3 regions of the Fictibacillus sp. b24 genome follow, and region 1 is predicted to be linked to each of the others. Evidence: riboswitches for the same ligand, from Rfam matches in the RefSeq annotation. Region 1 holds a riboswitch; each other region holds the start of a gene.
What was found. A riboswitch is a leader RNA that binds a small molecule or an ion and turns the genes downstream of it on or off. The one in region 1 is predicted to bind cobalamin.

Region 1 (5,446 bases):
TGCACCAAAACGATGCAGTTTTCCAAAACTGGGTTAACTTATGGATGGATGAGATGGAGCTTCAGGGAGAATTTGACCGTTTAAAATCAGAGTGGATTTACGGTAAATAAGAATAACTGAAATTTAAAACTCAAAGCTCCTATGCTTTGAGTTTTTGATAGCCTTGTAAAGCGTGATGAACAATTTTTTGAGAAGAAACGGGCTGGTGGATACACTTTAGAGCAGTTTTCATGCCCGCTAGCAGTTGTTTGTTATGAAACAACCTTTGTACGCAATGAGCAATCTCATCTGTTGATTCTGCAATTAGTGCAGCTCCATGTGATTGAAAATGTTTTGCATTTTCACTTTCCTGGCCTGGCACTGGCTTATATAAGATAAGGGGCAGGTTAAGGGCTGCGGCTTCTGTTATGGTGATACCACCTGGTTTTGTAATCAAACAATGGGACAGTTTTAAGATTTCATGAAGCTCTTCTACATATCCAAACAATCGGAAAGTTTCGGGATATTGAACTGCGGTTGGCAAGAGTTTTTCATATAAATCATTATTCTTACCGCAAATCACTATGATTGTTAGGGAAGGGTCCTGAAGCAAACGCTCAGCCAATTGCTTTACATTCTTAAGGACACCCTGTGCGCCAGCAAGAATGGTAACTACATGGCTGCTGTGAGAGACTTCATATTTATTTAAGATCACTTCTTTATTTATAAATTGGTAGAAACCAGACCGAATCGGAATGCCGCTTACAGTAATTTTATTTTCATCCACTTGATGTTTCATCAAACCTTGTTTAACTGAATCAGACGCCACAAAATAGTGGTCGATGGAAGGATTAATCCAAAAAGGATGAGCGAAATAATCCGTAATTACGGTATAGATCGGAATGTTATAGCGTGATTTTTTTAGTAAAAAAGGAGCAGCATGAAGCGGAAAAGTGGTTATGACGAAACGAGGGTGATGTTTCTCGATCAGTTCAATGAAACGCTTGCGGCCTAAGTAACGGGAAAACTGGGTAATCGTCGTTGCGTTCAGCTTGTTCGTTCCATAATAGAACCATTTATAAAAAGAAGAGCCATGAGAGAAGCTTTTGATAAAAAGAGACTGTGTAATCTGAGCCATGATTGGATGAGCCTCTCCGAATAAATCTGAAATGATAGGTTCGTACCCTTTACTCTTAAGCTCTTCGGCGAGAACATTTGCGACCTGAACATGCCCGCTTCCATAGTTTGCGGTTAGAATTAATGCATTTGGACGTATCAATCAGAAAACCTCCCCATTCTTTTGAAATAAGAATAACAGGGGTTTTTAAACGCAATATGAAGGAGATAAGAATGTTTTGTAAAAAGTAAAAATGATTAATGATACAATAAGGGAGATTTATAATTCAATAAGATCCAGTAATCATGGTGTCTGTTGCAGACTTAATAGGGAATCTGGTGAGAATCCAGAGCTGTTCCCGCAACTGTAAGTGCTGACGAAATAAGCAAATCCACTGTTTAACGATGGGAAGGGCTTAGAGTAGGCATAAGGCACGAGTCAGGAGACCTGCCGTGATTATGTCGTTGATCTTCTTCGGGAGTTGGGAAGATAAGACGTAGGGTATTTTAATAGATTTGTTTTGTGGTCTGTTTATTATGCTGCGTGTTAATCCATCCTTTGTGATGGATTTTTATTTGCGTCTAATCTGTTTTTAAACCAACTCCCTCTACTAAACTAGGAGTGTTCAAACTCCAGAAAAGAGGTATGGTATGGAACAGCAGTTGTCAGCAAACGTTTCACGAACAATTCAAACAAAGTTGGTTTTACCCCCTGATACCAATCACATGGGAACGATCTTTGGCGGTACCGTTTTATCATACATTGATGAAATTGCAGCCATAACAGCAATGAAGCATAGCAAGAAAGTGGTTGTAACAGCATCCATTGATAATGTAAACTTTTTATCGTCAGCTAAAGTCGGCGACATCCTCATTTTAGAGGGAGTTGTGATCTCAACGGGAAGAACTTCAATGGAAGTCTACGTAAAAGTAGAGTGCCAGAATTTAGAGACGGGAAACAGAACGTTAAACACAACGTCTATCTTAACAATGGTAGCAATCAATCAAGATGGAAAGCCATCGCCCGTACCAAGCGTGATACCAGAAACAGAAGAAGAGGCTGCTTTTTTTGACAGTGCTCCATTAAGAAAGGAGCGGCGTCTGTTGTATAAAAACGCAAACGCCTAACAAGAAACGCCTGAAGAGAGGGAGAATTCCAATGAAAGTGAAGAATATTATATTTGTGATATTGGGATTCTTTTTCCTTAGTTTAGGAATGGTAGGGATTGTATTGCCATTGATTCCAACAACGCCATTTCTACTTCTGGCATCGTATTTCTTTGTAAAGGGGTCTAAGAGATTTGAAGTGTGGTTTAAAGGCACCACTATATATAAACAGCACCTCGAAGAGTTTATCAAGGAACGCTCTTTGACGCTCAGAAAAAAGATTATGATTAACCTGTTCGCAGACTCCATGATTGCGATTGCCTTTATAATGGCTGAGAGTACCATGGTAAGAGTTATTTTGGTTCTTATTGTATTGTATAAGTACTATTATTTCATTTTTAAAATTAAAACGGCCTAAAGTTAATGAGTCTGACCCAACAGTAGTACCATCTCTGGGGTTTAGGCTCTTTTTTTAATGGAGAATAATGGTGGCAGATGTATAAGGATGAAGTACCTGTGCTGGAAGAGACGCTGAAGAGAACGGTTTGCCTATAAAAGACATCCATAAAAATATTAACGTTAATATCAATCTTCACAAAATAAAAATGACCCACAAAGGCTCAGTCCTCACCTTTATAAGTCATTTCCATCTCTAAGATAATGGTTTTGAACATAGCCACCAATCGTAACACTGAATTTCTCCAGATTGCGCTTGATCGGCACGCTTTTTGGCTTCTTGAACGGTACTAGCCGGTGGTACAATTAAGCGGTCTCCGATAAGTTCATTTTTTGGCCAGTTTGCAGGTGTTGCAGCCTTATTGGCATCAGCAGTTTGCAAAGCTTTAACCGCTCGCAATATCTCATTAATGTTACGCCCGACATTCTCGGGATACGTAAGAATCATTCTAATTTTTCCTGTGGGGTCCACGATATAAACACTTCGAACCGTTCTTGTGCCCATCGTAGGATGAATCATCCCAAGTCTCATCGCCAATTTGCCTAGACTGTCCGCGATAATAGGAAAGGTGATCTCAACTTTTAAATTTTGCTGAATCCACTCGATCCACTTAAGGTGAGAGTACACCTGCTCTACAGATAAACCGATTAAGTATGTGTTGAGCTTATTAAATTCAGGCATAAGTTTTTGGAAGGCAACAAACTCTGTTGTACATACAGGGGTAAAGTCACCAGGATGGCTAAAGAGGACAAACCAATGACCTTGATAGCTTGTTGGGAGGACAAGTTCCCCAAGGGTGGTATGAACTGTCGTCTCCGGAAATTGATCTCCAATAAAAGGCTTTGTAAATGCTTGTGCAGAATCCATTTCGCTCCCTCCTTATCTTTGTTGGTTTCCCATCATCTTGCTCTTTTTTAGCAGCTGAGACTCTCCTGTTTTCTCCCACTCTTCAACTTGCTCGATGGCTTGCTCTGGTGTGAACCCTTGACCAACCAGGACACCAGATAAAATAAACTCCTGATATAAGTGAGTAAGGTTAATCCCTTCTTCCGTTTCTTTTAAAGCTCTTTTTACAAGAGGATCAATATAGGTCACCCATTTATCTGCGACACTCTGAGTTTGAGGCGCCGGTGCGCTAACTGTTTGAGGAAGACGGGATGAACCTGGCTGACTGTTAAAGGTATATAAGTAGTTGTACTTAGCACTGTGCTTAATTTCGTCTGTAATAATGTTGAACAGAATGTCTCGATAGTATTGATTAGGAAGTCCTTGCCTGATTACACGGTACTTTTCCACAGCTCGAAGTTCTCCAAAAAGTGCTCTAACAAGTCCATCTTTATACGATTTAGGCTTTTGAAACTCTTCACCATTGGCAGGTGGCACTTCTTGACCTGTGATATCTTTATAAATCATTTTGAAAAGCTTGTTATGCCTTTTCTCATCATCACGTATAGATGCAATAATTAATTTCTCTTCATTTGTCGGTGCTTGTGAAATTAAATACTCATAAAACAGCTGATCTTCTCTTTCTCCTGCAACAGCCTCTTTAATAAGCTGAAGAGATAGTTGCAGAGCCTGCTGCTGACTGGTGCCTTGCTGTTGCTGCTGTTCTGGATTCATATAGCTCATGTGTATACCCTCCAAAAAATAAAGTCGCCATAGTCTATGCAAATGCCCAACATTTGTTGTTTGTTCGATTGTTTTCATTTGCGGAAACAGCCTTGAAAATCGATTCATGCAACTTAGTAATAAGAAAACGCAGCTTAGTTCGGAAGAGATTTACTGGCGGAATTCGCTGACATATACTGAATCCACAAGGTAAAAAATAGCCGAGGGAGGGTGGAGGATGAAGATTACCATCATAGAAAATGACGATGCACAAGAGCTTGAAATTGTCTTGAAATGTAAAGAGATGAACGAGGAAGTAATCAAAATTTTAACGTCACTTAGATCGTTTGAACGCAAAATAATGGGTTCCATAAATGAAAAAACCTATTTGCTTTCACCAGATGATATCTATTACTTTGAATCTGTAGATAAGAAAAATTTTGCTTATACGAAAGAGCGCGTATATGAAGTTTCGATGAGACTTTATCATGTAGAAGAAATGTTCGGTGATGGTCATCTTTTTAGGGCTACTAAATCGACTATCATAAACCTGGATAAAGTCAAAACCATTACACCTCGATTCGGGGGCAAGGTAGAAGTGATGCTTGAAAATGGAGAGAATATGATCGTATCCAGACAATATGTACCTAAGCTGAAAGAAAAATTAGGATTTTAGGAGGCGCTGAGTATGTGGAAAAAAGTAATGGAGTTTATGGTCGATTTTAAAATGATGATGAGTTTGTTCTTCTCAGCAGGGATCATTATATATGTAATTTTTGGTTCCATAATGGGAGTGAGGGAAATTCCTTTTGAACTCATCGTGCAAATCTTTTTCTTAAGCATTCTTGTCACGGTGTTTCAGTATTTGTTTTGGAATGAGAAAAGTGCAATCAAGCTGTCAGGTGCTACTAAAGTATTTATTCAATATATATTGCTTGGCCTTGTGTTATTCGGCATGTCACAAATGTTTCATTGGTTTAGCGTAGGATCAGCAACTTTCTATAACATGCTGATTCTGTATCATGTCATCTATCTTGGCGCGATCTTTGGGTTTTCGATTTACTTTAAAGTACTTGGTATGAAATTTAATCAAAAGATACTTAGCTTTAGAGAAGAAAATCAAGGTAAGTAACGCTGAAAATAAGAAAGAGGATGACCGCAAAGGGCCATCCTCTTGCT
Region 2 (5,446 bases), 2.0 Mb from region 1:
CAGCGAAAGAACAAGGCATAGTGGTTGGAGAAAAACATGGAACAGCTGACCATGGTTATCCAAACATCATTCATGTAAAAGTAACTGGCGTCAACAAGATATTTACGCTTTCTGCAACACTCGTTAAAGGGTTCGGCGGCCGTATTATTCAGCTAAACGGCTACACGGTAGACTTTGTTCCTCAAGGTTCACTTTTGTACATTGAACACAGAGACACTCCAGGAATCATCGGAAAAGTCGGGGCATTTTTAGGTGAAAGAAACATTAACATCGCTACGATGCACGTTGGAAGAAAATCAGCTGGCGGAGAAGCGATGATGGTTTTAACATTTGACACCCAGCTGCCGGAATCTACTCAAAAAGAGCTTGCAAGTATTGAAGATCTTCTTGTTTGTAAACCGTTAGACTTGTAAGTATAAAAGACAGGCTGTTTTCGTAAACTTTGTTGCTCATGAAAGTGGTTGATTTCCGTTTCAGATGCTCCCTTTCCGCGGGGCAGGTGGTGAGCCACATTCGTACGTTTCACTTTTAAGTGTCTCACCTGCCCGCCTGTCCCGCAGGAGTCTCGCATCTTACACTCCAATCAACAATCTTAGAAGACAACATTTGAAAGCAACAACCTTTTAGAAAAAAGTGTTTAGAAAAGAGCCAATAGAAAAAAGCTCTGCATTGAAATCATTCTAAAGCAGAGCTTTTTTGAGTTTTTGATTACGTTTTAAGAGTTTTACTTACCCTAATTCTACTTCTTTCCTCTCTCCGCCTCTAAACGTCATGAGTTTCGTGTATCCCGTCTCTTTGGCTAGCGTAATGGATGCTTCATAGTTTTCTCCAACCTGATGAGGTTCGTGAGCGTCTGACGAAAGTACGATCGGAATTCCTTTCTTGTAACAGAGTGAAAGGAGTTCGGGTTCAGGATACAGCCTCCCAACCGGTTTCCGAAGTCCAGCAGACGAGATCTCTACACATGTCTTTGAACGGCTTAAAGCATCTGTAACACGGTCATACTGTTCATATAAGAATTCTTGATCGGCAGGAACATAGTTAAAGATCTTCACAAGATCAAGATGCCCCACGATATCAAATAAGTTACTTTCAGCAAGCGTAACGATCTGATCATAATATACACGATACGTTTCATAGAGATCACGACGATCCCATTCTTTTCGGTACTCTGCCAAATCTATTCCAAAATCGTCTACCCAGTGAACAGATCCGATCACATAATCAAACGGATAAGATTTGATGAACGCAGCCATTTCCTCATGACTGCCTGGTGTATAGTCCATCTCAATAGACATTCTTACGTCCATTCCAAGTTGATCAGCTTGTTTAAACAAGTTCACATAATCGTCCATCTTGTAATAGCGTCTTTCTTCCATCCATGGTTTTGATACAATGTTCTTTGTTTCATAAAAATGATAAGCGTGTTCTGAAATTCCAAACTCTTGTATCCCTTTTTCTCTTGCTGTGTCTACAAATTGCTTTAGATAGTCGATTGTTAAAGTGCCTTTTTCCAGATGAGAATGGTAATCCGTTAACATATTAATCTCCTTTTTAAAAACGTTTTACCATATGTATCATGAATATCTGTTTCAATCAAGAGTTTATGCTCCTAATTTAACTCCAATAAATAATACGCTAAGGCACATCATTAAAAACATCACTGCAAAAAAACGGTTTAAATAGTCTCTCATTTTGTCCTCCTTTAGAAAAGTTAAATCAACTTTATCATCCTATTCAAATAAGACTTATTTTGAACCATTTTTTTGCAGAAAAAAAAGCTCCCTATTCAAAGGCAGCTTTCTTGTTCATATCTTTATTAATTTGATGCTCCATTACGTAAAGAAGCGGTTTATAAAGTACTACAAAGAATACCACATTTCCAATCGCATGATTAAGGTCAAACGGCAGCCCAGCTATATAATATGGCCAAAATTTTTGCATGATAATTCCGCCCATTATAACCGACATGATGAAACCGAATAAAAATCCGCAGAAACCAGCATATAAAGGTAAAATCATCCACGGTATGTTGTGACGGTATCGACCTATCAGGCCGCTCATCACGGCAATAAGACCCCAAGCAATCATCTGACCGAACGACCATAAGCCGTGGCCTAAAACTAGGTTTGTGGTTAGTGTACTCAAGATAGCAAGCAGCAGTCCGTGAATAGGACCTAGTACAAATGATGCCAAAATCAAAATCGTTGTGTTTGGCTGAACGTTTGGTATCATTGCAAACCAGATTCGCCCTACAGTTAAAAGAGCAGCTAACAAAGCAATGATCGTCATTCTTCTAATACTGAGATTATTCATATTTATGGAAGTCGAACTCTAAAGAATCTCCCGGCTTTAAAGTGATTTCCTTTGCGCCTTTCATTGCTTCCTCACCATTCACAGAAAAGAACCATGATGTTTTATCCTTTTCATTTCCCTCAATTCCTTCAATACTGCTTATAAATGCACCATCGAATTGAGTTTTGATATCAAAGTTATCTTGCATCACGTCCATAATTGTTGCACCTTTTGTTAAATCCACTTTCTTCTCTGTTACCTTTTCTTTTCCATTATCTTTAGTGATCTGAACCGTGACTTGTTCTTTTTTTGTTTCCTCTTGTTTTGGCTGATCCGTGTTTTCCTTTACTTCAGTCGTTCCACAGCCAACAAGTATCATGATCATTGTTGTAAATACTAAAAGTAGTTTTTTCATCATTTTACCTCTTTCTTGTCTTGAGTTAAGGTTTTTCTCAAATCATGTTGCTCTTGAAAGAGTTGATATCCGTTTCAGGTGCTTCGCTATCCGCAGGGCGTGCGGTGAGCCTCCTGCCGCAAAGCGCCATTAGGAGTCTCACCTGCCCCGCTCGTCCCGCTGGAGTCTCACACCTTCCTCTACAATCAACTTTTCAATAAAGATTCAGGAAAAAACCCATAAATTTAGTGAATTTACGTATAACTAAAAAAATCCCCTTCGTCTACGAAGGAGATTAATAGTATACAGGCAGAAAACAGCAGCCGGCTCTCCGGCACTGTTAAACACCCCCCTATCCTCGTAGGTCATGTCATGTAACAAACAGGCAGGTCTCCTGGCTCTTGATCATCGTCTCCTATCGCCTTCCCGTATTAACAGTGGCGAAACTATAGGATTCTCACAATTACAGTGGCGGGACCGCAACGGCATTTAACCGTTTTCCCTATTAAGCGTGTCCAATACTGGACTGCACCTGTTTAACACTTATGAATTTTTTGAAAACACAATTCTTATTATAACGTAATGGAGAAATTTGTGAAATCTTTTTTTATATCATTTTTTGTTCCTTATGAAACAAGATTAATCGGGGTGTATTGCTAATTTATTTCAACGTTCGCGGAATAACAAAGGAAAATGTCGTACCTTCATTATTTTTGCTGTGAACGCTGATTTGTCCTCCATGTGCTTCTACGATGTTTCTTGCTATGGCTAATCCTAGACCAGTACCACCGGATTTCCCTCTCGTTCTAGCTTTATCCCCTTTATAAAAACGTTCAAATACAAACGGTAAATCTTCTTCTTTGATCCCAGATCCATTATCGCTCACATAAAACTTAACGTTCTGTTGGCTCACACCAATCGACAGATTTACAAATCCACCTTGTGCCGTATGGCGAATCGCATTATCAATTAAATTGGTTAACACTTGTTCAATTCTATCCGGATCTACTTCTATTTGATCTTGATGGGAGTCCAGGTTACCGTCAATAGAAAGATTTAACTGAATATCTCTGTCTTTGGCAGGTCCTTGGAATTTACGCACGATTCTTTCTGCAAAAGGCACAATCGCAAGAGAGGCGTAGTGAAGTTTCATGTGTCCTGCTTCTAGTCTTGCGAGATCGAGCAGCTCGTTAACAAGCCTGCCCATTCGTTTTGATTCATCTAAAATAATGCCAGCAAGCTCTTTTTTCTCTTCTTCTGATTCTGCGATATCATCTACGATCGCTTCACTATATCCTTGCAGCATAGCAATCGGAGTTTTCAACTCGTGAGAAACATTGGCAACAAAATCTTCTCTTAACTTATCCATTCGGCGTTCTTCCGTCATATCACGAAGTACTGCGACGGCACCTCTAATAAGGGATTGATCATATAATGGTGTCATCACGACTACCCATGAGCGGCCTTGAATCGCAATCTCTGTCATCTGCTCACTCTCAAGTGAGACAACTTGCTGAAAAAGCTGTCTGACAGCTTCAGGAACATTTCCGTTCACTTCAGTCTTCATCCCTGATTCATAATAAAACGCTTGTAAAAAGCGATCGGCAGGAGGATTAGTAACTAAAATGTTCATCTTTCTGTCAAAGGTAATCACACCGTCCGCCATAGAACTTAACACACTTGTCAGCTGTTCTTTTTCTTGATTCAGCGCTGTGATGTTATTTTTCAATTGACGTCCCATACGATTGAACGTCATTCCAAGTTCACCGATTTCATCATGTGTTAAAATCGGCACTTTCATATCAAATTCACCTTTAGCTACAGACGTTGCAGCTTCTCGCATTCTTCTTAACGGCGCCGTAATCCGGGTTGATAGGAAAAACGCAAAAACTGTAGTTAAGATGATAGCTATACCAGCTGCTAAGAAAATCAAATATTTTGTGTGATTGGTTGTCTTTTTCACATTTTCAATCGACTGATAAACATATACTCCACCTTTAGTATTTCCGGCTTCGTACGGTTCCCCATAAATGATCATCGTCTGCTTGGACTCATCATTTTTGTTCACTACAGGAAAATCTCCATTCACGTAGATCTTCTTTCCGTTTTCCGTAACCGTAGAAAGTTTATCGTTTTGATTAAATACGGAAACTGGTATGTACGGTGCATTATCATACAAGTTTTGAGACATGAATGAATCCTGGTTTTCATCAATGATCATGATGGACATAGAATAAGCTTCAGCCATCTCACTCGTAATGCGGATTGCTTCTTCCCTATTCTCATCACTTTCCATAATGAGTACAAGCCGGTCTGCCATCTTAGTTAACTGTTCGCGTGCTTGGCTATCGTAAAACGTTTCAAAGAACTGAGTGAGCAAAATGGTTAATAAGGTTAGTACAACGGAGACTAACAATAAAATCGTTATCCAAAGCTTACCAACTACACTTCTCCAGATCATTCATTTCCCGCCTCAAATTTGTAGCCTACTCCCCAAACGGTTGCAATCATAGAAGCTGCATCAGGAGACACTTTATTTAGTTTTTCACGAAGTCTTTTTACATGTGTATCGACTGTTCTTAGATCACCAAAAAACTCATAATTCCATACATCTTTAAGCAATTGTTCACGTGCGTAGACTTTATCAGGTGTTTTTGCTAAGTAATAAAGCAATTCATACTCTTTAGGAGTTAGATTCACCTCTTTGCCTCCTGCTGTCACACGGTGTGCATCGTGATCAATCGTGAGGTGTTTAAA
Region 3 (5,446 bases), 2.2 Mb from region 1:
CTTTGCTTCATGAGCTGAATTTTTATAAAAATGAGTGGGAAGAAATCAATGGAGCATCTTATACATTAAATGATTTTGCTGGAACATCTGCTGAAGTTGAAAAAATAAAAAAACATGTAAAAAACATTGCTAGTGGTGATTTATCTGTATTGATTCGGGGTGAAAGCGGAACGGGTAAGGAATTACTGGCCCATAGCATTCATCAGTTAAGCGAAAGAAGTGCAAAACCGTTCATAAAGCTCAATTGTGGCGCGGTACCTGAGCATTTATTTGAGTCGGAATTATTCGGTTATTCAGAAGGCGCTTTTACGGGAGCAAAAAAAGGAGGGAAATTAGGAAAGTTTCAGGTTGCAGATGGAGGAACATTATTTTTAGATGAAATTGGTGATCTCCCTCAAAGTATGCAGATCAAGCTGCTACGTGTACTTCAAGAGAAAGAGGTAGAGCCTGTTGGTGCTGTACATACTCAGAAGGTAAACGTTAGAGTGATCGCAGCCACAAACCGTCCTCTTGAAAAGCTAATTATGGAAAACAAATTTCGGGAAGATCTATTCTATCGTATTAATGTACTGCAGATTAAGGTACCTCCACTTCGTGAACGAAAAGAAGATATTTGGCCCTTGGCAGAAAATTTTATAGTTATGAATTGCAAAGTGACAGGTAAAAGAATCCTCAGTATTGATGATGATGTTAAAGAAGCTTTTCTAGAATATGAATGGCCTGGAAATGCTAGAGAACTTAAAAATTTTGTAGAAGCAGCTATTCAGCTTACACTGAGTGATCGATTGACGATTGATTCTTTTCCGGATTTTCTAAAAGAAAAATTAGGTGTACATAAAACGGTAATGACACTTAAAGAACATGTGCAAGAAACAGAAAGGAACGTTATCTCTTATTATCTAGAGAAGATGAATGGTGATATTAAGGGAGTTGCTAAACAACTAGGTATAGGGAAGACAAATTTGTACGATAAAATCAAAAAGTACAATATTCGTTAATTCGCACTCATCTTCCGGAAAAACGGAATCACTTTCCGTTTTTTCGGAATTATTCATAATGTTAATAAAATGAATAGATTAGTAGCTTTGAAAACATTCTTTATAGCAATATTTATTTTTGCAAGAAACTTTATTAGCTTAATGTTCCGCTTTTTCGGAAAAAATTCTTTATTGTGACCTGAATAAAGGAATTTTCAAGTTGGCATGGAACTTGCATTACATTACGGGGTGTAGTTTATACGGAAAGGTGCTGATGCCACAGTAAAATGAAAGCGCTTCAAAGTATACGAGAACGTAAGAAATGGGGGAATAGAAATGGATATTATTATTATTTTATTGGCATTATTTTTCTTAATGTTTGTAGCGTATAGAGGATTTAGTGTTATCTTATTTGCACCGATTGCAGCACTTTTTGCTGTGCTGCTAACAGAACCAGGACATGTACTTCCGTTTTTCTCTGGGGTTTTTATGGAGAAGATGGTTGGATTCATTAAGCTATACTTTCCAGTCTTCTTATTAGGAGCAATATTCGGAAAGGTTATTGAGATGTCAGGGTTTGCAAAATCCATTACGCAGTTTGTTATTAAACTGATCGGACCATCGCGAGCGATGCTTGCTATTGTGCTCGTTGGAGCCATTCTAACATACGGAGGCGTATCATTATTCGTAGTTGCTTTTGCTCTTTATCCGTTCGCAGCAGAACTCTTTAGACTGGCAAATATTCCAAAAAGACTCATACCTGGAACCATCGCGTTAGGTGCTTTTACTTTTACGATGGATGCTTTTCCAGGCAGTCCTCAGATTCAGAATATCATCCCAACGTCATTCTTTGGAACGACAACTTGGGCAGCGCCGTGGCTTGGCTTTATTGGGGGAATGTTTGTCTTTATTATTGGTATGGTTTACTTGGAATGGAGACGAAGACAAGCGGCAGCAAAGGGAGAAGGCTATGGGACGGGTCACAGCAACGAGCCTGAAAAAATTGAGTCTGAAAACCTTCCGAACGCATTTATTGCGATCCTTCCACTCATTTTGGTAGGAGTCTTCAACAAATGGTTCACGGTTCTTATTCCTAAGTATTACGGAACAACTTTTGACTTTTCTGCCATTGGTATGAAGAATGTACCCGCGATCCAGATTCCGACACTTGCTGCAGTTTGGGCAGTTGAAGGTGCATTGATCATTGGTATCATTACGGTACTTCTGTTCTCATTTAAAAGAATTAAAAACAACTTTAATAAAGGTATCAACTTATCGATCGGCGGTGCTTTGCTTGCCACTCTAAATACAGCATCAGAGTATGGGTTTGGGGGAGTAATCGCAGCACTTCCAGGTTTTACGGCAGTGAATACAGCCATGTCAAATACAATTAAAGATCCGTTAATAAATGAAGCAGTTACTACTACAACTTTAGCTGGGATTACAGGATCAGCCTCAGGCGGTATGAGTATAGCGCTCGCAACAATGAGTGAAACATATATCGCACAAGCGAATAAATTAGGCATTGATCCAGAAGTCCTTCACCGTGTTGCTTCTATGGCGAGCGGCGGGATGGATACTCTTCCTCACAATGGAGCCGTAATTACACTGTTAGCTGTTACAGGATTAACTCATAAACAGGCTTATATTGATATTTTCGCAATGACAATTATTAAAACAGTAGCTGTATTTGTCATTATTGGACTTTACTATGGTCTTGGTATCGTATAAGAATTATGAAAGAAAAGGAGTAGTCATACATGAGATCCTTCGTAGAAAAAAAAGTTGTTTTTATTACTGGAGCTGCAAGCGGGATCGGGCTGCAATTAGCTAAAGCGTTTGCCGAACAAGGTGCAAAGGTCGTAATCAGTGACCTTAATAATGAGAAGGCAAAAGAGTCAGCTGAAGTTTTGGTACGTGATGGTCATGATGCTATCGGGCTAGGGTGCAATGTTACAAAAGAGGAAGACATAACAAACGCATTGGATCAAGCTCATCAACATTATAATCGGATTGATATCCTGATCAACAACGCTGGATTACAATACGTATCACCACTAGAAGAGTTTCCTACTGAAAAGTTTCAGCAGTTGATTTCTGTAATGCTTACTGCTCCTTTTATTGCTACAAAACATGTGTTTCCGATCATGAAAAAACAAGGGTTCGGACGCATAATCAACATGGCATCAATAAATGGATTAGTCGGTTTTGCTGGAAAATCCGCTTATAATAGTGCAAAGCATGGAGTAATCGGATTAACTAAAGTAGCAGCTTTAGAAGGTGCACCACATGGTATTACTGTTAATGCTGTTTGTCCTGGATATGTAGATACACCCCTTGTAAGAGGACAGCTTGAGGATCTAGCGAAAACTAGAAACGTTGAACTTGAAAAAGTTTTGGAAGAAGTGATCTACCCGCTTGTTCCTCAAAAACGCTTGCTTGATGTTCAAGAAATTGCCGATTATACCCTGTTTCTTTCTAGTGAAAATGCAAAGGGTGTTACAGGGCAGGCTATTGTGATTGATGGCGGTTATGTGGCTCAATAAAAAAATAATAATTTTATAGATTTAATTGACATTTACTATATTTAGTGTCAGAGTAATGATACAAACCTATATATGGAGAATTCAGGTGCCGGAAGTTTCCGGCTTAAAAGGGAATTCGGTGAGAAACCGAAGCTGTCCCCGCAACTGTAATTGTGGACGAAATGGAATAGCCACTGTACAGATTAGCTATAAGTATTATGGCTGCTGTATGGGAAGGCCCAAAGTAGGAAGAAGCAAAAGCCAGTAGACCTGCCTGAAATACTCCTATTTTCTTTTCCTCGGGGATTGGGAGAAAGAACAGTGACTGTATAAAGGTATTCTTGCAGCAATCACACGTTTCTTTCACCCTCTTCCTGATGGAAGGGGGTTTTTATTATGATTTAAGGAGTGTTTGAACAATGAAAATGACAGCTGCAAACTCTTTACTCGGGGAGTGGTTAAGAGAATGTGTCGAGAATTTCCCAGGAATAGAAGCGAAGGCATTTTTAGAAAGAGCTGAAAAACTAGAAAGTGAAACTGAGACAAACGATTCTGCATCTCTATACAGACAATTAGTGATGGAAGCATTAAATGGTTTAACTGCAGAAGAACCTGATTGGACGTTTGTAGCGGCACAGATTTATTTGAAGCAGCTATATGAAGAAGTAAGACGTAACAGAGGAGAATTAGAGAATCCCCCCTATTCAAATCTGTGTGGATTAATTCAAAAATTAGTGGGCTTGAATATCTACGATTATACGATCCTAACCTCTTATAATGAGCAAGAAATTGAAGAAGCTGAAAAAATGATAGATCCAGCTAAAGATAAGCTTTTTACATACATAGGGTTGAAAACGCTGGCTGACCGATATTTGGCAAAAGGGTTTGATAATGAGATTTATGAACTGCCTCAAGAACGGTGGATGCTGATTGCCTTGTATTTAATGAGAGACGAGGATAAAACGAATAGGCTTCAACAAGTGAAAGAAGCTTATTGGGCACTTTCTAATTTATATATGACGGTCGCAACCCCGACCCTAGCTAATGCAGGTAAAAGTTTTGGCCAGCTTAGCTCATGCTTTATTGATACGATCGACGACAGTCTTAGAGGGATTTTTGATTCGAATACCGATGCAGCAACCGTCTCTAAAGGCGGTGGAGGACTAGGAATCTATCTTGGTAAGATTCGTGCGAGAGGCTCAGATATTAAAGGATTTAAAGGCAATTCATCAGGTGTTATCCCATGGATGAAGCAGTTAAACAATACTGCAGTTTCTGTTGATCAACTAGGACAAAGGCAAGGAGCGATTGCCGTTTACCTAGATATATGGCATAAAGATATTTTAGAATTTTTAGATGCAAAGTTAAATAATGGTGATGAGCGAATGAGAACACATGACCTGTTTACAGGAGTATGTCTTCCGGATCTATTCATGGAACAAGTTGAGAAACGGGGAGAGTGGCATCTGTTTGATCCCCATGAAATAAGAAAGGTAAAGGGATACTCATTGGAGGATTTCTTTGACGAAACAAAGGGCTTGGGAAGCTTCAGAGAAAAATATACGGAGTGTCTTGAAGACGATAGACTTTCTAAAAAATGTGTACCGGCAATTGAAATCATGAAACGTATCATGAAATCTCAGCTAGAGACGGGAACTCCTTTTATGTTTTATCGCGATACGGTAAACCGTTTAAATCCCAATCCTCATCTAGGAATGATCTATGCTTCTAACCTGTGTACAGAGATTATGCAAAACATGTCCGCAACCGTCGTTTCTTCTGAAGAGACTGAAGATGGAGAAATTATTATCAGAAAAACACCAGGAGATTTTGTGGTATGTAACTTATCGTCGCTTTCTCTCGCTAAGGTAATTCAAGATAATGTGTTAAAAAGAGTAATTGATATTCAGATCAGAATGCTCGATAATGTGATCGATCTTAACC

Region 2: linked by a shared signal. The riboswitch ahead of QUF49_RS08680 (DUF4430 domain-containing protein) and the one ahead of QUF49_RS19115 (acyl-CoA thioesterase) in region 1 are both predicted to bind cobalamin.
Region 3: linked by a shared signal. The riboswitch ahead of QUF49_RS07390 (ribonucleoside-diphosphate reductase subunit alpha) and the one ahead of QUF49_RS19115 (acyl-CoA thioesterase) in region 1 are both predicted to bind cobalamin.

Annotation. Positions count from the first base shown of each region.
Region 1 is NZ_JAUCES010000005.1:3,631,375-3,636,820, reverse strand. It holds gene QUF49_RS19125 (transporter substrate-binding domain-containing protein) at 1-110, shown strand, start outside; gene QUF49_RS19120 (MGDG synthase family glycosyltransferase) at 140-1,258, opposite strand; cobalamin riboswitch at 1,386-1,565, shown strand; gene QUF49_RS19115 (acyl-CoA thioesterase) at 1,747-2,223, shown strand; gene QUF49_RS19110 (YbaN family protein) at 2,261-2,620, shown strand; gene QUF49_RS19105 (peroxiredoxin) at 2,855-3,526, opposite strand; gene QUF49_RS19100 (ferritin-like domain-containing protein) at 3,539-4,288, opposite strand; gene QUF49_RS19095 (LytTR family DNA-binding domain-containing protein) at 4,506-4,943, shown strand; gene QUF49_RS19090 (hypothetical protein) at 4,956-5,399, shown strand.
Region 2 is NZ_JAUCES010000005.1:1,679,189-1,684,634, reverse strand. It holds gene serA (phosphoglycerate dehydrogenase) at 1-413, shown strand, start outside; gene QUF49_RS08695 (hypothetical protein) at 356-571, opposite strand; gene QUF49_RS08690 (histidinol-phosphatase) at 729-1,541, opposite strand; gene QUF49_RS08685 (ECF transporter S component) at 1,786-2,316, opposite strand; gene QUF49_RS08680 (DUF4430 domain-containing protein) at 2,309-2,710, opposite strand; cobalamin riboswitch at 3,057-3,240, opposite strand; gene QUF49_RS08675 (ATP-binding protein) at 3,351-5,150, opposite strand; gene QUF49_RS08670 (response regulator transcription factor) at 5,147-5,446, opposite strand, start outside.
Region 3 is NZ_JAUCES010000005.1:1,447,709-1,453,154, forward strand. It holds gene QUF49_RS07375 (sigma-54 interaction domain-containing protein) at 1-998, shown strand, start outside; gene QUF49_RS07380 (GntP family permease) at 1,314-2,708, shown strand; gene QUF49_RS07385 (3-hydroxybutyrate dehydrogenase) at 2,738-3,523, shown strand; cobalamin riboswitch at 3,590-3,795, shown strand; gene QUF49_RS07390 (ribonucleoside-diphosphate reductase subunit alpha) at 3,922-5,446, shown strand, end outside.